DNA from 3 places in the Pseudoalteromonas sp. MB47 genome. Region 2 is predicted to be linked to each of the others. Evidence: predicted binding sites of a transcription regulator. Region 2 holds the regulator's gene; each other region holds the start of a gene.
What was found. Region 2 encodes sigma-54, which starts transcription at its own class of promoters, with help from an activator protein. Its sites were predicted from a motif close to GTTGGCACGNNNNTNGNNT; they were not measured.
Positions count from the first base shown of each region.

Region 1: glnA (glutamate--ammonia ligase) is a predicted target of sigma-54. The motif match lies at 2,450-2,468, and genes of this name have one in related genera.
Region 3: IMPJCBKJ_RS03515 (DUF3192 domain-containing protein) is a predicted target of sigma-54. The motif match lies at 2,026-2,044, and genes of this name have one in related genera.

Region 1 covers NZ_VFBD01000007.1:44,205-52,273, reverse strand. Annotated here, with positions in the region: gene typA (translational GTPase TypA) at 193-2,016, opposite strand; gene glnA (glutamate--ammonia ligase) at 2,524-3,930, shown strand; gene IMPJCBKJ_RS04025 (DUF4124 domain-containing protein) at 4,064-4,585, shown strand; gene glnL (nitrogen regulation protein NR(II)) at 4,666-5,736, shown strand; gene ntrC (nitrogen regulation protein NR(I)) at 5,755-7,140, shown strand; gene IMPJCBKJ_RS04010 (cyclic nucleotide-binding domain-containing protein) at 7,165-7,623, shown strand; gene IMPJCBKJ_RS04005 (hypothetical protein) at 7,620-8,069, opposite strand, start outside.
Region 2 covers NZ_VFBD01000011.1:97,167-105,235, reverse strand. Annotated here, with positions in the region: gene mgtE (magnesium transporter) at 1-774, opposite strand, end outside; gene IMPJCBKJ_RS07310 (HPr family phosphocarrier protein) at 986-1,258, opposite strand; gene rapZ (RNase adapter RapZ) at 1,272-2,117, opposite strand; gene ptsN (PTS IIA-like nitrogen regulatory protein PtsN) at 2,118-2,570, opposite strand; gene hpf (ribosome hibernation promoting factor) at 2,574-2,861, opposite strand; gene IMPJCBKJ_RS07290 (RNA polymerase factor sigma-54) at 2,888-4,384, opposite strand; gene lptB (LPS export ABC transporter ATP-binding protein) at 4,491-5,216, opposite strand; gene lptA (lipopolysaccharide transport periplasmic protein LptA) at 5,213-5,734, opposite strand; gene lptC (LPS export ABC transporter periplasmic protein LptC) at 5,724-6,278, opposite strand; gene kdsC (3-deoxy-manno-octulosonate-8-phosphatase KdsC) at 6,275-6,826, opposite strand; gene IMPJCBKJ_RS07265 (KpsF/GutQ family sugar-phosphate isomerase) at 6,830-7,801, opposite strand; gene IMPJCBKJ_RS07260 (calcium/sodium antiporter) at 7,805-8,069, opposite strand, start outside.
Region 3 covers NZ_VFBD01000006.1:185,834-193,902, reverse strand. Annotated here, with positions in the region: gene IMPJCBKJ_RS03530 (SO_0444 family Cu/Zn efflux transporter) at 1-488, opposite strand, end outside; gene zntR (Zn(2+)-responsive transcriptional regulator) at 472-885, opposite strand; gene IMPJCBKJ_RS03520 (D-2-hydroxyacid dehydrogenase) at 980-1,924, shown strand; gene IMPJCBKJ_RS03515 (DUF3192 domain-containing protein) at 2,088-2,468, shown strand; gene IMPJCBKJ_RS03510 (diguanylate cyclase) at 2,506-3,429, opposite strand; gene IMPJCBKJ_RS03505 (ATP-binding protein) at 3,398-6,826, opposite strand; gene IMPJCBKJ_RS03500 (PhoH family protein) at 6,888-8,069, opposite strand, start outside.

The DNA.
Region 1 (8,069 bases), on a different contig from region 2:
TCTACTTTATCGGGGTCAGATCAGACGGCTGACGGCTGACGGCTGACGGCTGACGGCTGACGGCTGACGGCTGACGGCTGACGGCTGACGGCTGACGGCTGACGGCTGACGGCTGACGGCTAATCATTACAACAAAAAACCGCCGTATTTTTCAATACGGCGGCTTCTATTTTGCAAAACTAAAAGACGTTTTTAGTCTTTAGCTGCACGGCTCGCACGCTTACGCTCACTTTCAGTTAAGTGACGCTTACGAATACGGATGTTCTCAGGTGTTACTTCCACTAACTCGTCATCATCGATGAACTCAATCGCTTGTTCAAGCGTGTAGTTTAGTGGTGGAACAAGCGTTTGTGCTTCATCTGTACCCGATGCACGAACGTTTGTAAGTTGCTTACCTTTAAGCGCGTTTACAGTTAGGTCGTTGTCACGGCTGTGGATACCGATAACCATACCTTCGTAAACTTCAACACCGTGACCGATGAATAACTTACCACGGTCTTGTAAGTTGAATAATGCGTTAGTAAGTGCTTTACCAGTTGCGTTTGCAATCATTACACCATTCTTACGAGCACCGATAGTACCGCCTTTATGTGGACCGTAGTGATCGAATGTGTGGTAAAGAAGACCAGAACCAGACGTTAATGTCATGAATTCAGTTTGGAAACCAATTAAGCCACGGCTTGGGATCATAAAGTCCATACGTACACGGCCTTTACCATCTGGAGACATGTCTGTTAGTTCACCCTTACGAAGACCAATTTGTTCCATGATAGAACCTTGGTGCTCTTCTTGACAGTCGATTGTAAGTGTTTCGTATGGCTCTTCTTTTTGGCCATCAACTTCACGAAGGATTACTTGTGGACGAGATACCGCAAGCTCGTAACCTTCACGACGCATGTTCTCGATTAAGATACCTAAGTGTAACTCACCACGACCAGAAACACGGAAGCTATCTGGGTTGTCAGTTTCTTCAACACGTAATGCAACGTTGTGAACAAGCTCAGCTTGTAAACGCTCAAGAATGTTACGTGACGTTACGAATTTACCTTCTTTACCAGCAAATGGTGATGTGTTTACAGAGAACGTCATTGTTACTGTAGGCTCATCAACGCTTAGTGGTGGTAATGCTTCAACGGTATTTACATCACAGATAGTGTCTGAGATTTTCAGCTCACCAAGACCAGTGATTGCAATGATGTCACCTGCGCCTGCAGATTCTGCTTCATGACGCTCAAGGCCTAAGTAACTCATTACTTGGCCAACTTTACCGTTACGCTTAGTACCGTCTGCGCTTACAACAGTCACCTGTTGGTTAGGACGAACAGTACCACGCTTGATACGACCTACACCGATAACACCGATGTATGAGTTGTAGTCAAGCTGAGAAATTTGCATTTGGAAAGCACCTTCAGGATCTGCATCCGGTGGAGATACTTCGTCAACGATCATCTGGAACATTGGTTCCATGTTATCTGATGGCTCGTCTAAATCCATTGTTGCCCAGCCGTTGATAGCTGATGCATAGATTACTTTAAAGTCTAACTGTTCGTCAGTTGCACCTAGGTTATCGAATAAATCGAAAACTTGGTCCATAACCCAGTCAGGACGTGCACCAGGTTTGTCGATTTTGTTGATAACAACAATCGGCGTTAAACCTTGTGCGAATGCTTTTTGCGTTACGAAACGCGTTTGCGGCATTGGACCTTCTTGAGCATCAACAAGTAGTAATACTGAGTCAGCCATCGAAAGTACGCGTTCTACTTCACCACCGAAGTCGGCGTGTCCTGGGGTGTCTACGATATTGATATGGTAGTCGTTCCAAGAGATAGCTGTGTTCTTAGCTAAAATGGTAATACCACGTTCTTTCTCAATGTCGTTTGAGTCCATTACGCGCTCTTCGTTACCGCCGCGCGTTTCTAATGTGCCTGATTGCTCAAGCAGTTTATCAACCAAAGTTGTTTTACCGTGGTCAACGTGGGCGATAATCGCTATATTTCTTAACTTTTCGATGCTCATATTTTTTCTCAGAGAAATTGAATCTCATTGATCCTGCAAGATCTACGCAGTCACCTGCGTTTTCACCAGATGTCCCAGCATAGGATTTAAAAGGGCGCATATTATCCCTTAATAATGGCATGGATGAAAGTTTATCCAATATAAATTTATAAACTTTCTTCAGGCTTTTTATAAGTATCTGTTTTATAAATGACAAATTTATGAAAATTAAAGTGAATCTGAGCTCAAAACTGGCGAAATTTTAGTTTTTGAACCATATTTTGGCACTAAATCGTGTTCATGACCGAAAAATTGGCACGCTCAATAATTGTGCAAAACAAGGTCGCACTTTTTACGCACCAGAATGATCTTTTTACGCACCAACTTAGTGCAACAAAAGTTAACAAAACGAAGCCCTGTTCACTTTTTACAAGCCTAAACAAGGTGTTAAAAACATGGCACGAAACCAGCTTATATAAGCGAAAAGCAATAATGCAGCAAAAATAAAACCCAACAATTGGAGGACACATGTCACAATCGGTTTTAGATTTTATCAAAGAAAATGACGTTAAGTTCATTGATTTACGCTTTACTGATACCAAAGGTAAAGAACAGCATGTTTCTATTCCTCATCATCAAATTGATGAAGATTTCTTCGAAGACGGCAAAATGTTTGACGGCTCTTCAATTGCTGGCTGGAAAGGTATCAACGAATCAGACATGGTACTTATGCCTGTTCCTGAGTCTGCTAAAATGGACCCGTTTTCTGAAGAAGCTACACTAATCGTACGTTGTGACGTCGTTGAGCCTTCAACACTTCAAGGTTACGAGCGTGATCCACGTTCTGTTGCAAAACGCGCTGAAGAGTACATGCGCTCTACTGGTATTGCTGACACTGTATTATTCGGTCCAGAGCCAGAATTCTTCCTTTTTGATGACGTTAAATACAAATCAGACATGTCTGGTTCTATGTACAAAATCGATTCTGTAGAAGCAGCTTGGAACTCAGATAAAGATTATGAAGGCGGCAACATGGGTCACCGTCCAGGTGTTAAAGGCGGTTACTTCCCGTGTTCACCTGTTGATTCATCACATGACTGGCGTTCAGCAACTTGTTTAGTTCTTGAAGAACTAGGTCAAGTAGTAGAAGCTCACCACCACGAAGTAGCAACTGCAGGTCAAAATGAGATCGCAACTCGCTTCAATACAATGGTATTAAAAGCTGACGAAATCCAAGAGATGAAATATGTTATCCATAACATGGCTCACTTATACGGAAAAACAGCGACATTCATGCCTAAACCAATCGTAGGTGATAACGGTTCTGGTATGCACTGTCACCAATCTCTAGGTAAAGATGGCGTAAACATCTTCGCTGGTGACAAATACGCAGGTCTTTCTGAAGAAGCACTTTACTACATCGGTGGTATCATCAAGCACGCTAAAGCAATCAACGCATTCGCTAACGCGTCAACGAACTCATACAAGCGTTTAGTACCAGGCTTCGAAGCTCCTGTAATGCTTGCATACTCTGCACGTAACCGTTCTGCTTCAATCCGTATCCCTGTGGTACCGTCTGCAAAAGCACGTCGTATCGAAGTACGTTTCCCTGATCCAACTGCGAACCCATACTTAGCATTCTCTGCAATGCTTATGGCTGGCCTAGACGGTATCAAGAACAAGATCCACCCTGGCGATGCAATGGACAAAGACTTATACGATCTACCTGCTGAAGAAGCAGCTGAGATCCCACAAGTTGCATCTTCTTTACAAGAAGCACTTGCATCATTAGACGCAGACCGTGAGTTCTTAACTCAAGGTGGCGTATTCACTGATGACCTAATCGATGCATACATCGCGCTTAAGAGCCAAGAAGTTGAAAAACTTAACATGACAACTCACCCAGTTGAGTTCGAAATGTACTACAGCGTGTAATACACGCTGTATCAGAATTATCTAAAAGATAATAAATGTGTGTTCTCAAGCCCGCTCTGCGGGCTTTTTTAATGGTAATTGAGCGGGTTCTACTCTACAGTTTTAGTTAAGTAAAAAAATGCAGGGTCGCAGGGTGAAAAGCACAACCTTATTGGTATTATCGTTATTATTTGCAAGCTTTTTTGGTTATACAGCAGCACAAAAAGTCTATTCTTGGAAAGATGAGAATGGTGTATTAGTATTTTCTGATACTCCTCGCCCCGGTGCTACTGAGGTCAAGTTAAATACCCAAAACCTTACAATGCCTGCAGCTGATACCAGTATTCTTGATACTGCTCCAAGTGCAGTCCCTGTTAACTTTAAAGTGTCAATTGCAGCCCCCGCAAATGAAGAAACTGTGAGAGAAAATACAGGTTCTGTTTATGTTACTACACGAATCAGCCCCCGTTTTGAAACTGGTTTCAAAGTTCAATTACTCGTTGATGGTTCACCTCATGGCGCACCAAGTAATAGCACGACCTTTGCTCTAAGAGAGGTCTTTCGAGGCGAACACACATTACAAGCGAAACTTTTTGATGCAAATAATAAACTCGTTTCAGTTAGCCCAGTCAGCACTTTTTTCATGCACAGAACTTCAATTAATAACGGAAATTAGAATTTTCGACATGATGTCTCGCAAAGCAAAAAGAGTATGCTAAGCTGCACTAAATTGAAACGCACTAAAATGGTGCAACCATGCTCAGAGATCTACATTTTAATTCTCAATTACTCGACAGTATTTGGAAAAATTTAAGTACTGCTGTTATTTTACTCGATCATGATTTTAAACTGGTTTACGCAAACGATAGCGCCAGTGAGCTTTTAGGTTTAGGCCCAAAACGTATCATCAACCAACCGTTCGACAACCTATTTAACTACCACTCGATAGATTTAAAACGTATTGCTCAGTATTCGTTGTTTGACGGTGTCGATTGCCACCAACATAGAGCTGACGTGGTGTTCGTCGATTCTCGCCATGCCAAGTTAACTATTAGCACACGCCGAATAAGTAGCAACGATGAAAATTATATCCTGTTCGAATGCCGCCAAATGGATGATGAAATTCGCCATGACCAAGCTTCGAATCAAATGCATCAATATCAAGCTGCCCGTAACCTTATTCGTGGTTTAGCACATGAAATTAAAAATCCTTTAGGTGGAATTCGCGGAGCGGCGCAATTATTGCAGTATGAGGTTGATCAGCAAGAACGTGATCAATGTGCCGAATTAATCATTGAACAAGCAGACCGTTTACGCGAGCTTGTCGACCGTTTACTTGGTCCGAATCAACTGCCACACAAATCCCATGGCAATATTCACCAAGCGTTAGAGTCGGTGATTAAACTGAGCATGTTAGACAACAATGCCAATATCACTTTAGTGAAAGACTATGATCCAAGTATACCGAGTGTATACATAGATCAGAGTAAAATTCAGCAAGTGGTACTGAACATTATTCGTAATGCACAACAGGCACTTGTTGATGGTGGCGAGATAAGGATAAAAACTCGCATCAATCATCAACACAGGCGCCCGGGTAAGGCACCGAAAAAAACCTTGCTGATCCAAATTTCGGATAACGGCCCAGGTATAGACAAGAGCTTACGTGAAACCTTGTTCTACCCAATGATCACCAACAAAGAAAATGGATCAGGGCTTGGTTTATCGATAGCGCAAACCTTGGTTGACCAACATGACGGCCACATTGATTGTGACAGTTGGCCAGGCCATACAGAATTTAATATCTATTTGCCTTTTACGGATTAATGGTTTTTTGGAGTAGTCATGAAAACAGTCTGGTTAGTTGATGATGATGCCTCAATTCGCTTTGTATTGGAAAAAGCGTTGGCACGTGCAGGATTTGACACTGAAAGCTATGCAAACGCACAAGATGTGCTTAACGCATTAAAGTTTAGCCAGCCCACGGTATTGGTATCTGATGTGCGTATGCCTGGCATGGACGGCATGGCGTTACTCGAAACAATTGCCGAGCAAAATCCTGGCTTACCTGTTATTATCATGACAGCTCACTCGGATTTAGATTCGGCGGTAAATGCCTTCCAAAAAGGGGCGTTTGAGTACCTCGCCAAACCGTTTGACTTAGACGAAGCCGTGGCACTGGTAGAAAGCGCATGTCGCGCTAACTCAACGAAGAAAACTAAACGCAAACAAGCACCACAAACCAATGCGCATATCATCGGTGAAGCACCTGCAATGCAAGAGGTGTTTCGCGCGATCGGTAAATTATCAGCATCAAGTATGAGCGTGCTGATTAATGGTGAGTCAGGGACAGGTAAAGAGCTAGTTGCAAGCGCCCTGCATAACCACAGCCCACGCAAAGAAAACCAATTTATAGCTCTGAATATGGCTGCCATTCCTAAAGAATTAGTTGAGTCAGAGTTATTTGGCCACGAAAAAGGCGCATTTACTGGAGCCGACAGCATTCGTAAAGGCCGTTTTGAACAAGCGAATGGCGGCACCTTATTTTTAGATGAAATTGGTGATATGCCACTCGACGTTCAAACACGTTTATTACGCGTGTTAGCCGATGGTGAGTTTTACCGCGTGGGCGGCCATCAAAGTATTAAAGTTGATGTACGTATTATTGCTGCAACGCACCAAAACCTCGAAGACTTGGTAAAACAAGGTAAGTTTCGTGACGACTTATTCCACCGCTTAAACGTAGTGCGTTTACGCTTACCCGCGCTGCGTGAGCGTACGGAAGATATTGAACGACTAGCACAACACTTTTTACATAAAAGTGCCAAAGAGCTGCAAGTTGACAGCAAAATTTTAAGCCCAAAAGCCACTGAGCAACTACGCCTATTTAACTGGCCAGGTAACGTGCGCCAATTAGAAAACACCTGCCGTTGGTTAACCGTTATGGCGCCGGGTGAACTTATTAGTGAACAAGATTTACCACCTGAAATCGTCGCAGTTACACCAATCGAGCAAGAAGGCGACTGGCTAGATGCATTTCAACAATGGCTTAACCTTGAACTTAAACAAGGTAAAGAGAATATTTGGCCTGCCATTCAAGCACAACTCGAGACTCGCTTGATTAAAACTGCTCTTGCCAACTGTGCTGGGCACAAGCAAGAAGCCGCAGTGAAGATCGGCTGGGGTCGTAATACATTGACCCGCAAGCTAAAAGAGCGCAATATTAGCTAATTTCGCGCAACCCAATGTGAGTCAATGAATTTAATCGAGCACATTCCACTAATTAAACAAATGGAAATTATTAACAGATTACCATTTTTTAGAGAGTTCACATTAAGCGAACGACAAGTGTTATTAGAGTCATTTAGCCATTTATATTTGGTCAAGCAGGGCCGCGCTGTTTTCAAACAATACGATACTGATAAGCGGCTTTATATTGTGCTAAGCGGCTCACTGATGGTATTCAAACAAAGCCATCTTCTTGAACTTGGCACGATTGAGCCTGGCGAATTTATCGGTGAAGGTGCTTTTATCAATAACCGCGAGCACAGTACGAGTGCGCGCGCAAAAGTTGATACCATTTTGTTAGCTATCACCCCTGAAGCACTTACCCGCTTGCCGAATGTGATCCGCGAGAAAATTAAAGATCGCATAATCGAAGGTATGAGTGAACGTATTACTAAGTTAAGCACTTACCTTGAGTCACGTAGCTAGTCCATATACACAATTTGAAATGAGCAATTTAACCAACTTGGGCTATTAACGCGAGCCGTGTAACGGTAAGTGTCTGATGGTTTCATACCAAAAGGGGTACTCACTTCTGGCGTTAAATGGCTGTAACTTTGCGAATAGTTTTTATAATAAATGACTAGGTGGCCGTATAAGTATTCCCAATCAAGAGTAACTTTACTACCGCCAGCAAGAGTAAAGTGAGCTTGCTTATCACTGAATGTAACAACAAGATCATTATACTTGTCTTCAACACATCCTGTGGTGAGTACACGAGCCGGCATAGTAAAATTAGTGGTAGTATTTTTAGCTTTTAAATAAAAGCCAATATTGCCATGATTGTAAAAGTGGTTGGCATCTGTGGTGTATTTGATTTCAACTTCATAACCCAATCCTTGCATAATTTCAGCAAGTTGCTCAGTTTCATGAGT
Region 2 (8,069 bases):
ACGGATTACGTCAACGATATCATCGATGGTAATACGACCAAGCAAGTGAGCGTTATCATCTACAACAGGGGCTGAAATCCAGTTGTGACGCTCGAACAGTTGCGCTACATCACTTTCATCCATAGAGATTAGGATTGACTCACAGTCTTCATCCATTAAATCACGAACAACTTTATCAGAAGGACTTGTCAGTAGCGTGGTTAACGAAAGCGCCCCTAAAAAGCAGTTATGTTTATCAACTACATATAAATCATCGGTACCCTCTGGTAACTCACCTCGTAAGCGTAAATAGCGTAAAACTACATCTAGGGTAACATCTGGACGAATGGTTACCGTATCGCTGTTCATCAGGGCTCCGGCTGAGCGCTCTTGATAAGAAAGCGCTTGAGTTGCCCTTTCTCTATCTTGCGAGTCCATCGCGCTAACAACGTCTTGATATACGGTATCAGGAAGACTACGTAAAACCTCACCTAAGTCATCGTCGTCCATATCTTCTGTAGCAGCAGCAATGTGCTCAGGCTCCATCTGGGCAATAATGCCAAGACGTACATCTTCAGAGAGTTCCTCTAGAACATCACCACGGACATCTGGGTCAACCAGCTGCCAAAGCATACGACGAATTTTATGGGGAGAAGACTCAAGTAAAAGGGCTGTATCACAAGGTGCCGTTTTGGCTAACATGCCGCGCACTTGAACAAATTGACCACTATTGAGTGACTTGGTCACTTGTTTGAGTTGTTGTAGTGGGTAATCTTGTTCAAAGGCTTCTGGCATTGGCGTCCTTACAACTGAAAAAAGTTTAAATAGGCTATGCAAATACAGCATAGTTGCTTTGTAGTGTATTTGCAGAGATATCGTCGCACTGCGATAAATTTATTAAGAGTTTTGTAATTTAGAAAAGCGAGCGATATAAAAGTAGGATATTTAAAGGGAATTTTAAATATCCGAAGTAAGTTTACCGTAAACCTTGAAGTCTTAGCAAATGCTATTCTTGCTCGTGAAAGCGTTGCGCAATTAATTCGCCGATTGCCGTTAATGCAGCGTCAGCGTCAGGACCTTCGCATACAACACGAACCTCTTTTCCTTGACTACTTTCAAGGAGCATTAACGCTAACACGCTGTCGCCTTCAGCTTCTTTCTCATCTTGAAAAAGTGTAATTTTGGCATCAAATTGCAGTGCTAGTTGCGCTAAAACAGTCGCAGCGCGAGCATGTAAGCCAAGTTTGTTTTGAATTAAAAAGGTATCTTCAGCGTGCATTGTTGGTGCCTAGTTAGATATCTTGTTCGCGGTGGCGAATTTTTACATTAGCATGAGTTTTAGAAAAGCTTTCACCAATTGTTTGCGCTAAGTAAACAGAACGGTGTTGGCCTCCTGTACAACCAATTGCAATGGTTAGGTAACTGCGGTTATTGCGCTCTAGATGTGGCAACCAAGTCTGTACAAAGGTTTGAATCTGCCAAGTGAACTTTTGCACTATGCTGTGGCTAGCTAAATAATCCCTGACAGGCTGATCGAGACCGGTTAGTGGCTTCAAATCAGGCTCCCAGTGTGGGTTCGGTAAAAAGCGTGCATCAAAAACGTAGTCAGCTTCTTTTGGAATACCATGCTTAAAACCAAACGACATAAACGTAATAATCAGTTTTTTATCTTTCTTACCTAAAATCTTTTCACGAATTGATTCTGCTAACTGATGAACACTCAAATCAGTGGTATCAATCATAAAGTCAGCGCGGGTGATCAGCACATCAAGCAGGATTTTTTCTTGTTTAATGGCAAGATCAAGCGGTAAAGAATCAATCGATAATGGATGCAAACGGCGAGTTTCAGAAAAGCGCTTAATTAGGGTTTGATCATCACTATCTAGGTAGAATAGTGTTGGGTTTGCAAAACCTGGCAGGTACTCAAGAATATCATTAAACTCTTGCTGCTCTTTCGGTAAGTTACGTACGTCGATACTGACGGCAATTTTGTCATAATTATCAGAAACACTTCGCACGAGCGAAGGCAGTAGGTTGACAGGAATATTATCAACACAATAGTAGCCTAAGTCTTCAAGAACTCGTAAAGCGACCGATTTGCCCGAGCCTGAGCGACCGCTGATAATTATTAATTCCATTTATGCCTCTGATGCAATTACTTGAAATAGTTGCTGATCGCTTGTAGCACTTCGCAACTGTTTACAAAAATCTTTATCTTTAAGTCTATCAGCAATTGTTGACAAGGTCTTCAAGTGCAACTGGCAATCGCCATCTGGTACGATGAGTGCGACAAAAATATCAACGGGACGATTGTCTATCGCATCAAAATTGATGGGAGATTCACTGACAATAATAAATGCATGAGGTTCATCAGCACCACTCATTCGACCGTGGGGAATAGCTATTCCTCGGCCGATACCTGTACTACCTAACTTTTCCCTGTTCAGAAAAGCATCTAGGATATCTTGTTGAGATAAATGAGGAAACTGCTGGTGAGCTAACTCGCTAATATACTCAAGAATTCTTTTTTTGCTATTAAAAAGGACCGCAGCTTTGCTGCAGTCCTGATTAGTAAGTGAACTAAGTTTCATAATTTAATGTCGAGCTAATTTCTCTTTATGCTTAATGACTTGGCGATCAAGTTTATCGATCAATGAGTCAATTGCTGCGTACATATCTTGATGTTCTGTAGAAGCGAACAACTCGCCTCCGTTTACATGTAAAGTTGCTTCTGCTTTTTGGCTTAATTTTTCTACATCTAAAATGACATGAACATTATTAATATGATCAAAATGCCTTTCTAGTTTTGCGAACTTAGTGTTTACATAGTCTCTTAATGAATCAGTGACTTCTACGTGACGACCAGTTAAATTTAGTTGCATAAGCATTTTCCTTCTATGTAAAACGTCTAAATCAGACTTTTACGCTGATTAGACGGAGGTATTGCTAGAGACTCACGATATTTTGCAATTGTACGTCTAGCTACTTTAATTCCTTGCTCAGCCAATATATCTGCAATTTTGCTATCACTCAATGGTTTAACCGAGTTTTCTGCAGCAACTAACTTCTTGATTAAAGCGCGAATTGCTGTAGAAGAACACTCACCACCATTTTCGGTGCTGACATGGCTTGAGAAGAAATATTTCAACTCAAAAATTCCCCTTGGGGTATGCATATATTTTTGTGTTGTAACCCGAGAAATCGTCGATTCATGCATTTCGACCATTTCAGCGACATCGTTTAGCACCATTGGCTTCATTGCCTCTGGGCCATGTTCAAAGAAAGCTTGCTGTTGTTGCACGATACAGTTGGTCACTTTTAGTAAAGTATCGTTACGGCTTTCTAAGCTCTTAATAAACCACTTTGCTTCTTGTAAGTGAGAACGAATAAATTGGCTGTCGCTACTTGATTTAACAGAGCGAGACATCGCTGCATATTGGCTATTCACTCTAATTTTTGGCATACAATCTGGGTTTAACTCGACTACCCAGCGGCCTTTCACTTTTTTCACTGATACATCGGGTATGACGTACTCAGATTCTTCGCGTACTATGCTATCCGCAGGCTTAGGATTTAAGCTGTGAATGAGCGTCATCACTTCTTTAAGCTCGTTTTCTTTAAGCTTAGTCTTTTTCATTAAAGTGCGATAGTCGCGACTTGCTAATAATTCGATATGCTCAGATAAAACCATTTTAGTTTCAGCTAAATATGGCGTATTGGCATCGAATTGACGAAGTTGTATACACAGGCACTCTTGTAAACTTCGCGCGCCGATACCAACTGGATCGAATAACTGTATTCTTTTTAAGACAGCTTCAACTTCATCGAGTTCGATTTCTTCTTCATCATTATTTTGATTAAAGCTTTCGACAATATCTTCGCAGCTAACCGTTAAAATACCTGAGTCATCGATAGCTTCAACGATGGCAACGGCAATCGCTTCATCGGTAGGACTAAATGGTGTGAGCTGTAGTTGCCACATTAAATATTCTTGCAGTGTTTCTGTTGAAGCACCTTGGTAAATAGACTCGTCTTCAGGCATTGGCCCAGACGATGTTGATGGGGCGGCACTCATGTACTCATCCCACGTAACATCCATAGCTAAGTCATCGCTAACCGTATCCTTACTCAGAGCATCACTGCTTTCTTGCTCGAATTCGCTAGGTGCTTCGTCGGCAGACGCGCTGACTTGTACATCGTCAGACTCCGCTTTTTGCTCATTCTTACCGATGCTTTCTTCGTTGTAATCCGCTTCTTCCACTTCAAGCAGAGGATTACTATCAAGCGCTTCTTGAATTTCTTGCTGGAGATCCAATGTACTGAGCTGCAACAAGCGAATGGCTTGTTGCAGTTGTGGAGTCATTGTAAGTTGCTGGCCCATGCGCAGCTGTAATGATTGCCTCATGTATCCCTAACAATCCTTTTTAAGTTATCGGTAACGGTGAGGACACTGTTATCGATTTATTGTCATTGTATAAGTCTAGCAGATGCTCTAGTCGGTGGCGTAATGGTTACAGCCTGAATTGCTCGCCTAGATAAACATCACGTACAGTTTGGTCAGCTAATACGTGCTCAGGTGTGCCTGATGCAATTAGCTCCCCATGAGAAACAATGTAGGCTTTTTCACAAACATCAAGGGTTTCTCGAACATTATGGTCAGTAATAAGTACACCAATACCACGATTTTTTAGGTGCTCAATAATTTTCTTTATATCTAACACCGAAATAGGATCAACACCAGCAAAAGGCTCATCTAAAAGGATAAATTTAGGATTAGCGGCTAATGCACGTGCAATTTCAACGCGGCGTCGTTCACCACCTGACAGTGCCATACCTTGGCTATCGCGAATATGTTGAATGCTAAATTCATCTAATAAGTTGTTAAGAGTCTCTTCGCGCGTTGTTTTGTTAAGATCTTTGCGGGTCTCTAATATGGCCATCAAGTTTTGGTAAACTGTTAATTTTCGAAAAATAGACGACTCTTGTGGTAGATAACCAATACCTAAGCGCGCACGGCTGTGCATTGGCAAAAGCGTGATATCGTTATCATCGATGCTTATTTTTCCTTTGTCGCTTGGTACGAGGCCTACAATCATATAGAAGGTGGTGGTTTTACCTGCACCATTTGGCCCTAACAAGCCAACAATACTGCCCGCTTCAACTTCAAGACCGACATTTTTAACCACTTGGCGGCCTTTGTAGCTTTTAGCTAAAAGCTCTGCTTTTAATGTGCTCATGGTTGGCCTTTATCGTCTTTTTTATTTTCTACAGGCACTAAAATAGTGTGTACACGATCTGTTGAGTTTTCGTCTTTTTCTGCGCTGATCAGCTGTTGAGCCATATCATAGGTAATGCTTTTTGCCGTTACTTTTTGACCCGCTTGAGTGACTTCAGCTTCGCCATTGAGTGTTAAGAAGCGTTTCGCAACATCATAACGAACTTCTTCGGCGCTGGCGCTCATCACGGTACCATCAGCTTGCTTTTCTTCGAAGTAAGCTGGTTTGCCTGTAGCGATAATTAATTCGACTGTACCTTCGGTGTCACCGCCATGTGCCTCAAGTCGCTCTGCTGTAATGCGACGATCACCATGCACGATCTCTACGTTACCTTCGAATATGCCAACGCCATCTTTTAGTTTACCGACTTGGCGATCTGAGCTAATGCTAATTTGAGCGCCTGTTTGCTCGGCAGCTGCGCCCGAAAAGGCAATCAATAAGCTTGGGATCAGGAGTAATTTCTTCAGTTTATTGGTCATAGTATATGGTTCGTGTATGGTTAGTTAACTCAACAATTTCGGCTTTTAAATCGGCTTTTAAGCCTTTACCGGTAATTTTTAAATTCGGTCCTGTTAGTGTTACAGGTTGCTTTGAAAACATCGTCATTTTATCAATGTCGACATTAATATTTTCTGCTTTTATGTCTTCGATCATACCGTTATGGGTTAAGTTTTTAGCAACTACATCCCCTTCAAAAATCAGCTGATCATTTTCGTATAAAGTAGCTTCTTTGGCTCTTACTTGCCAAACTTGCTGATCGCTATAAATAGTAAAAATAGGTTGTTCAAAAAAGGTAAACCCTAATTGTTGATACAACTCCATTTTTGCAGCTGCCACTTTATGACTAATTTTACCTTGCTCGTCATAAGCTGTTTGCTTTAGAGCAACGGCAGTGTAATCAGGTGTTGCGATGATCTCGTCTTCACTAGTTATTGTATCAGTTGACTGGTTAAAGTACGGGTACCATAACCACACCATGCAACAGACAAAAACAATACTCAGTAAAATACGGGCTATATTCATGCGCTGGTTCCATCGCTAGTTAACGGCTTGCCGTTTTCTAACATCAGTAAATCAGTTAATTCACGCACGGCTCCAAAGCCACCCGGTAATAATGTGGTGTAATGAGCCAGCTTCTTGATAAGCGGGTGTGCATCGTTTACTGCGACAGCAAAGCCAACTTTTTCCATAACTGGTAAGTCTGGACCATCATCACCAATATAGGCAATCTGTTCATCTGTCAGCCCCAGTTTATCCTTTAACTCTTGATAAGCAATCAGCTTATCTTCTTGTCCCTGATAAATGTGCTGAACTGTTAGGCTAGTCATTCGCTGCTGAACTATTTGTGAATGGCGGCCAGTAATCACTGCCACTTCAAAGCCACTATTAATGAGTGCTTTAATACCAAAACCATCTTTAGTATTGAATGCTTTAAGCTCTTCGCCATTATTACCCAAATAAATTCGACCATCAGAAAAAACACCATCAATATCACAGATTAATAGTTTTATTTTTTGAGCACGCTGACTCACATCAGGGCTCAGGGGCTGGTATAGTTCGGCGAATGTCATTGCTTAGAGAACTCCTGCTTTTAATAAGTCTTGCATATTAAGGGCACCAATTGGTGTGTTGCTTTGATCCACCACAATTAAACCATTAATACGTTTATGCTCCATAATATTTAAAGCTTCAGCCGCAAGCATGTCAGGGCGAGCCGTTGTGCATGAACGGGTCATCACTTGGCTAATTGCCGTGCTATGGATATCGATGCGCTGTTCTAAAATACGGCGTAAGTCACCATCAGTGAATAACCCGGCTAACTTTTCATCTGCACCAATCACTGCGGTCATACCAAGGCCCTTGGCTGACATTTCAATCAATGCATCTTTGATGCTTTGGGTTTCGCTAACGATTGGCGTTGCGTCGCCTGCGTGCATCACATCATCTAATGTAAGTAATAAACGTTTACCTAAGCTGCCACCAGGGTGCGAAAGTGCAAAATCGTCGGCAGTGAAACCACGGGTTTCTAGTAGCGCAACCGCCATTGCATCGCCCATAACCAAGGTTGCAGTGGTGCTTGCCGTTGGGGCAAGGCCTAACGGACACGCTTCTTGGCTAACTTTGATGCACACATGAACATCAGACAGTTTTGCCATTGTTGAGTCTGGGTTGCCTGTTAATGAAATCATTTTTGCGCCAATGCGCTTGATAACAGGGATAATACTGAGTACTTCGCTGGTCTCACCTGAATTTGAAATACACATCACCACATCGTCGCGGGTGATCATGCCTAAATCACCGTGGCTAGCTTCGCCAGGATGAACAAAAAATGCCGGAGTGCCAGTACTTGCAAGGGTTGCTGCAATTTTATTACCTACATGGCCAGACTTGCCCATACCAATCACAATAATACGACCTGTACATTGGAACATTAATTGGCAAGCATTATCGAAATCTTGATTTATATATTGCTCAATTTCTTGTAAAGCTTGTGCTTCAATTTCGAGTACGCGCTTACCCTGCGCGATAAAGCTAGGTTGTGTCATTAATTATCCTACTTGGCTGAAAATATAGCCCTGATATGCAATAAATGCGACTAACAAGAAGCCACCTTCTACTCTATTGATACGACGAGCACCTTTAAAGTTCAATGACATGGCAATCAATACAACGGTTGCTGCAATCATGATAAGTGCATCGCGGTTTGCCGCAGAAGGGTCAATAATTGAAGGGTTGATAATACCCGCAAGAGGTAATACGGCGAGTAAATTGAAAATATTTGAGCCAACGATATTACCAAGTGCTAAGTCGTCT
Region 3 (8,069 bases), on a different contig from region 2:
GTGGTCACAGGCTTTGGCTGTTTACTACTACAACAAGAGTCTGCTTTAGTACTTTCTTTATCTGATTCTGTACTTTGTACTTGTTGGAGTTCACTGTCTTTCCCCACTAAGACGCCGGCCACAATGGCGCTGCACACGGCGGCAATAGGACGTATTATCGCCATAAATGGGCCTAGCAACACATAAGATACCGAAACCGAATCGACCCCAGTTTCAGGGGTTGAAACTAAAAATGCGGTGGTGGCACTTTTCGATGCCCCCGCTCTTCTTAAACCAATGGCTGCTGGGATCACACCACATGAGCACAAGGGCATTGGAGCACCTATAAAGGCTGCTTTAACTGTGGTCCACAACCCTTCTTTGCCTAAATGCCGGTTAAGAAAGTTAGCAGGCAAATATACATTGAGAAGACCTGCTATGAATAAGCCCAGCATTAACCAAGGTGCTGAGAGTAAAAACAGATGCCAAAAATTATTGAGTAAGTCCATCGATATCCTCCAGCGTCGTTAGTATTGAGCAGTTTTCAGCAGGCTCTTCACCGCCACAACATTTATCTGCCAACAATGAAAGTGAGTCATAAAAGCGAGTAAGCTCTGCAATTCTTTGTGCAACGAGGTCACGTTTTTGTAACGTCATTTCTTTAACTTCATGACAAGAATGCTGATCTTTATGAAACTTAATTTGCAATAACTCTTTAATCTCAGCCAAACTAAAGCCAACATTCTTTGCTCTGAGAATAAACGCCATTTGTTTATAGTCATTCTCAGAATAAAAACGATATCCCACGTCTGAACGCGAACTAGGCGTTAACAAACCATGCTTTTCGTAGTACCGTAGCGTATCTGTTGAGACACCCAACTGACGGGCAAACTCACCTATTTTCATCACCGTCTCCATTGTGAAGCGTTTATTTATTATGCTCACTATAAACCTTGGAGTACACCCCAAGGTCAAGCAATAAATTAAAAAAGGAAAGCACATGAATATTACTGTCCTTGATGCAGCAACATTAGCCAACACGTCGTTAGATGCTTTAGCGCAATTAGGAAAACTTACTTGTTACGATTTAACTGCTCAAGAACAGGTTATTGAGCGCTGCCAAGATGCCGATATCCTTATCAGTAATAAAGTGGTGATTGATCAGCACGCCATGAGCAAATTACCTAATTTAAAATTAATATGTGTTGCAGCGACTGGGACTAACAACATTGATTTAATAGCAGCCAAAGAGCATAGCATTGCGGTGACCAATGTCGCGGGCTATTCAACACCGAGCGTGGTGCAGCACACCTTTACTCTCATCACTAACTTACTGGGCAATACTCACAGATATATTAATGATTGCCAGCAAGGCTTATGGCAGCAAAGTCCTATGTTTTGCCGTTTAGATTACAGCTTTAAAGAAATTGCCGGCAAAACATTGGCAATTATTGGTTACGGTTCACTAGGTAAAGCCGTTGCCGATGTAGCGCGTGCTTTTGGTGCTAATGTCATCATCAGTGAACGAAAAGGCCATGCACCTCGTGAAGGTCGTGTTAGTTTTAATGATGCCCTAACCATAGCGGATATTATTAGTGTTCACTGCCCGCTTACTGATGAAACACGCAACCAAATCGCCGCGACAGAATTAAGCATGATGAAACCGTCAGCTATCATTATTAATACTGCTCGTGGTGGGATTATCAATGAAGCCGATTTAGCTGACGCATTAGCTAATAATGTTATTGCCGGAGCTGGTGTTGATGTACTCAGTAAAGAACCTGCAGAGCAATCAAATCCGCTGGCACAGTATAAAGGCGCAAACTTATTACTTACTCCGCATATTGCTTGGGCCAGCCAAGAATCTATCGTGCGTTTAGTTAACGAAATTGCTTTGAATATCCAAGCATTTAATCAAGGCGAGATGCGTAACAGGTTGGTCTAAATCGCAATTTATTAGTCAATAGAGCTAAGTAGTTAGTAATTTATTACTTGGCTCTTTACCTAAAAACAACCTAAGAAACTGATTTAATTTACTTTTATAAGTTTGGCAAGTAGTTTGCAATTAAGTGAACAACTATAAAACAATTTCTACGGGATAAAATAACATGAAAAAAGCACTTCTAATTGCCGCGCTAACTGCACCATTTTTAACTGGTTGTGTCATTGCTGTTTCTGACGGTGAAGCAGACACACATTGGGCTGGTAGCTCATCTAGCTGGCAAAAGCAGCATAAAAATAACCGTGAAGTGATCTCTAATCTTGCATTAGATACCAGCTATCAAACTGTATTAAACAAACTAAATACTCCTAACTTTACCGAGTTATTAAAGCAGGGTGATGATGTGTACCAAGTATTATTCTATGCAACCCATAGTATTCATTCTGATGGCAAGATGACTAAAGACGAATGTACACCACTGGTATTTAAAAATGATAAGTTAATTGGTGTGGGTGATACGATTTATAAATCACTTAGCAATGGCTAGCTTGCATATTTAAATTCTGTAAGTAGGCAGCTATTGCCTACTTATGTTCACTCATAGCTATCATTCTCGATACTATCTGATCACGCCCAGCATCTTTTGCCTGATAAAGACCTAAATCAGCTTCTTCAAGTAATGTTTGCTCTGCATACACCTGGCCATTTTCCGTGGTCGCAATACCAATACTAATTGTGACATGGTCGGCATTTAGTGACGCTTTATGCGGAATATTTAACTCATTAACGGCATTACGTAATTTGTTTGCAAACGACATAGCTTCTTTTGCAGAGGTATTTGGAAGTACTGCTGCAAACTCTTCACCGCCATAACGAGCAACAAAGTCACTACCTCGCTCACATGCTCCAACTAAGGCATGAGCAATTTGTTTTAAACAATCATCGCCTGCTCGGTGACCATAACAATCGTTGTAACGTTTAAAGTGATCAACATCCATTAATAATACTGATAATGGTGTTTGATCACGACGACAACGACGCCACTCTCGCGCTAAGTTTTCATCTAAATAACGTCGGTTTGGGATCTCTGTTAGGCCATCAATTGAGGCGAGCATTTCAAGCAAGTCATTTTTTTGTTTGATCATTAATTGATTGCGCACACGTGCACGAACGATCGCTGCACTAAAAGGTTTGGTGATGTAATCCATCGCCCCTAATTCTAACCCTTTAGCTTCATCATCATGGCTAGTATTTGCCGAGATAAAGATTACCGGTAGCATGCTTGTCGTTGCGTTTTCTTTTAATTTGTTGAGTACTTCATAGCCGTCGATTCCTGGCATTACAATATCCAAGATCAACAGATCCACACTTTGTGTTTTTAGAAACGTCAGTGCTTTTTCACCACTCTCAACACAAAAAACATCATAGTCTTGCTGTAATGTTTTTTCTAATACCAAGCGGTTTAACGGATCGTCATCAACAATCAGTACCTTGGCTCTTTTCAACATCAGTAGATCCTTGTTCGATGATAAAGGCAATAACCTGTTTTATTTGGCATTGCAACTCATCAATTAATTGTTCGGAAAGTTCACCTTTAGCTTTTAGTGTAGCCTCGAAATGCTGAGCGCACGCTGACAATCGTTTAAACCCAAGGTTACCAGCCGATCCTTTCACATTATGCACCACGCGGATCAACTCGTCGGTAGTCTTTAATGTAGAAATTTGTATTAACTGCTCTGCTGCCATAGTCGCAAACTTCGACAACATAGTTAATACTAACTTATTATCATTTCCAAACTGAGATAAGATAAAAGCCTTATCAAAAAAAGCTTCTTTTGAGTTTTTAAGCTCACTCATTGCTAAAAACAATTTACTCGCAACAATAGGTTTAGTTAGGTGTTTATTCATTCCTGCCGCAATTGAATGCTCAATATCTGCAGCCTCACTATGAGCGGTAAGCGCGTATATCGGCATTTGCTCTTTGGTGTATAATTGACGAATAATTCGCGTCGCTTGGCAACCATCCATCACAGGCATTTGAATATCCATAAAAATTACGTCAGGCTTGATCTCTTTAGCAATTTCTATACCTTTTTTACCATTTAGAGCACAAATGACAGTAATATCTATTTGCTCCAAAATACTCTTAATGATGCTCAAATTAAGCGGATTATCATCAACTGCAAGTACTAAAAGTCCAGATAAGTCAGTACTCGAAGGCAAACAAACTAATTCTCTTTTTGTAGGTCCTGATGCTTTATCTAGCTGTAAGCAAAAACTAAATTTGCTGCCTTTACCTTTTTCACTATCAAGTTTTATCTCTCCGCCCATTAAAGCGACTTCATATTTAACAATCGCTAAACCTAAACCGACCCCCTGATGAGAGCGTGTTAAAGACTCATCTCCTTGCGTAAAAGCATCAAATAACCGCCCTTGATCAGCCTTATTTATACCTATACCTGTATCTTTAACTGTAAAACAAATTAGTTGCTGCTCTAAAGACTCTTCAATCAGCTCTAAACACAGAGTTATTGTGCCTTGTTCAGTAAACTTGGCTGCATTTGTCAATAAATTGGCTAATACTTGCTGCAAACAAATTTGGTCGCCAATTAAGAATTCGTTGATGTTCTCGTCACGGTCAATGATAAAATCAATGCCTTTATTTGTGCATAAGGGAGTGATCACGCCTCGACTAAAATCAATTAGATCAGATAAACTCATAGGCGCTTTATTCATTTCCAGTTGAGCACTTTCGGCACGTGCAAAATCAAGCATTCGATTTAAAAGCGTCAGTAAACTATTAGCTGCTGTTTTTGCCTGCTCTGCATGAGTGCGCTGATGCTCAGTTAGCCCTTGCAATGCAATAACATCAATTAAGCCTAGTACTGCATTGAGTGGTGTGCGTATTTCATGACTGAGATTAGCAATAAAGCGGCTTTTAGCGAGCGTTGCCCGCTCAGCATCATCTTTTGCTTGCACTAAATCCGTCACATCCTGTACATGAACAACATAATAATCTGGTGTTTGCTCGGCATTCCAAACTAGGGACACACTAATTTGCAGCCAGCGCTGCTGTTCTTGCTGCTCAAGACTAAAGTGATAAACTTTTTTCTTCTCATGCAGCAGCTCTGTCAGAGTATTTTTCAACGTCTGATAAGACTGCTCAGCAAATAAGTTTGTCAACTCGAGGCCATTAACGTTTTCAATTGCAAAGATTTTTCGTGCCGCTTTATTTGCTTGCAGCACTTGATCTTCAAGTGATACCAGAAGCACCCCATTCGCTGCGTACTCCATAGCACTGCGCAATTTCGCTTCTGAGCTTTGTAGTGCATTCAGTGCATTATACTGCTCGGTAATATCACGACCAATCGCCATGGTACCAAGAAATTGCTGGTGCTCGTTGTAAAATGGCACAATGCTAAAAAGGTAAGTTTTCTCATAATTTGAAAGACGAGTTTGATACGTTTTTTTGTCTCTTAAAACCTGCTTCTCAAGTTCATTTAACTCGCCGTTATCATCGCTAATATCACATAATTGCTGGCCTACTAACTTCTCTTGTGGCAAACCAATATAGCCTTCATACGCTTTATTACAGCCTAAAAACGAGCCATCAATATTCTTAAAATAAATAAGATCCGGCACGTTATTGAGCATGGTATTTAATAACGCTAAGTGACGTTCTTTCGCATCAATACTACGACGCAATTGTTTTGACTTTACCTGTACCTGAGAGTCAAGCGCTTTATTCGCCTCTTGTAATGATTGGACGAGCTCTTCATTGCGGCTAAACACTCGTTTTACACGGCTGAACCAAGGCTGCCAATCGACAGGAATACGATAATGAACTAACGCTTGTTTACCTTCATCATGCTGCTCAAGGTAATTCATTAAGTGCGTCATTGGTTTTACAAAAATACGTTGACTCAGCCAAAAAACAGCGCTGAACATCATCACTAAAAACACACTCAAAAACGCGAATTCTAAAAAGATGTCGTAGCCAACAGGTTCACTCAGGGCCTGCTTTGATTCATAGAAACGAGTGTAAATAGGTAAGTTTGTTGCCTCTTGCACTAAATGGCTGTGGTTATTCTTGCGCATATCGACAGCAACATTCGGCCAATATTCGCTAGCACTGATGGCAGTGTTAAGCGCTGTTTTTGAGCTGGCAATAACTTGGTTATCTTGATTGATAAAAATATACTCACCATAGTTAGGCGCTATTTTCTTTAACCAGCTAGAAATTGCTTTAAGATCATAAATCAACACGATGTAATCACGACTATTGGCTGCTCGTTGCTTACCAATTGCAAAATAAGCATGGCCATTAATCGTCAACACAGAGCTTGAGGAAAGCTTATTACTATTAACTAATTGAGGCCTAAATTTGTTATCTAACACGCTGGTCAAGAATTCACTTTTTGCTGTACTTCGGCGCTTAATATAAGCAAAACCTTGCTCATTAACATAAGCCACGGCTTCTAAAGATTGAACAAGTGACAGGGTAGTATTAAAAGAGGGGCCAAGGGCGATAACTCGCCGCCATTGATTAATTGCATAAGCGGTTGAGGCAAACTTTCCTTGTCCGACTATCTCCCCCACTCCATCGCCAACACTTTGGTAGTAATAGTGATCATATTGATTCACATTGCGTGCCCAACTTGGATCAAAGTCATAAGAAAGTGGCTGCTCGTAAAGCTTGAACATGGTGTCTATAAGGCCATCTGCGGCACTCATCGCATGGCTAAGCTGAGCGGATATATTATTAAACCCGCTTTGCCTGCTTTCTATCGCCCGCTCAAGTTTTAAATTATATAGGTGTAAACACAAAAAAAACGCCACTAACAGCGGCACAATAAGTGCCACTGCTAAAGAGCGATAGTAATGCTTTAACGGTAAAAAATTCACTGGCTTATAAGTACCTTACCTCGATAAAGCTAGGTTAACGAGGCATAGGAATACTGGCAAGTTATAAATTTTCTTCAGCAAAGCTGGCTAAGCGGCTACGTACCACACCGTTTAAGTTAACGGTGGCACTGCCCTGAAAATCTTTAAAACGTTCAACAATATAGGTTAAGCCTGAGGTGACAGGCGTGAGGTAGTTACTATCAATTTGCGCTAGGTTTCCTGAGCAAATGAGTTTAGTGCCTTCGCCGCAGCGAGTGATAATGGTCTTCAGTTGTGAAGCAGTTAAGTTTTGACTTTCATCCAAAATGACAACCGCATTTTGAATACTACGACCACGCATAAAGTTTACCGATTTAAACTGTACATTGGCTTTTTCCATAATGTAATTACGGCTCGAAATTGGATTTTCGTCCCCTTTATGCAGCACTTCTAACGTATCGGTAATAGCAGCTAACCACGGCGCCATTTTCTCTTCTTCAGTACCAGGTAAAAAGCCTATTGATTCAGCAATCTCTGGGGTATTACGCGTAACAATCACTTTATCGTAAATGCCTTTTTCAATAATCATTTCGAGGGCACTAGCAAGAGCAAGTAAGGTTTTACCACAGCCAGCGGGACCAGTTAAAATTACCAATTCAATACTTGGGTCAAGTAGCGCATCAAGTGCCATCCCTTGATAAACATTTTTTGGTTTTACACCCCACGCGGTATGACTCATCAAGCGCTCAACACTGATATCTTTTAAAGTAATTTGTTTATCATCGTAGCTTGTTACTCGAGCCGCAAAGTGGTCGCTTTCATCTAAAATATATTCATTGCAGAACACATCGCTAATCGTGCTTTTTGCCACATGATGATAGGTATCTCGGCCTTGCTGCTCTGTTTCACATTCTCCAACCTGTTGCCAAAAATCACCTTCAATTTTTTTATAGCCGCTTGTAAGCAACGCTATGTCGTCAATTAATTGGTCTGTTCTGTAGTCTTCAACAAATTTAAGCCCTGCCCCTTTCGCTTTGAGGCGCATATTGATGTCTTTAGTGACAAGCACCACCTTGCTGTCACTGTGCTGTTTTTGCAGATGTACAGCGCAATTGATAATACGATGGTCGTTTTCGTTGCCAGGTAAACCCGAAATACTGTCTGCAAATAAATGGTCATTAACAATAATTAAGCGGCCACGAGATTCTGATTTTGCCTTTTTGTTACTAGGGAGCGCGACACCCTGCAACATTTGCTCTGGCGA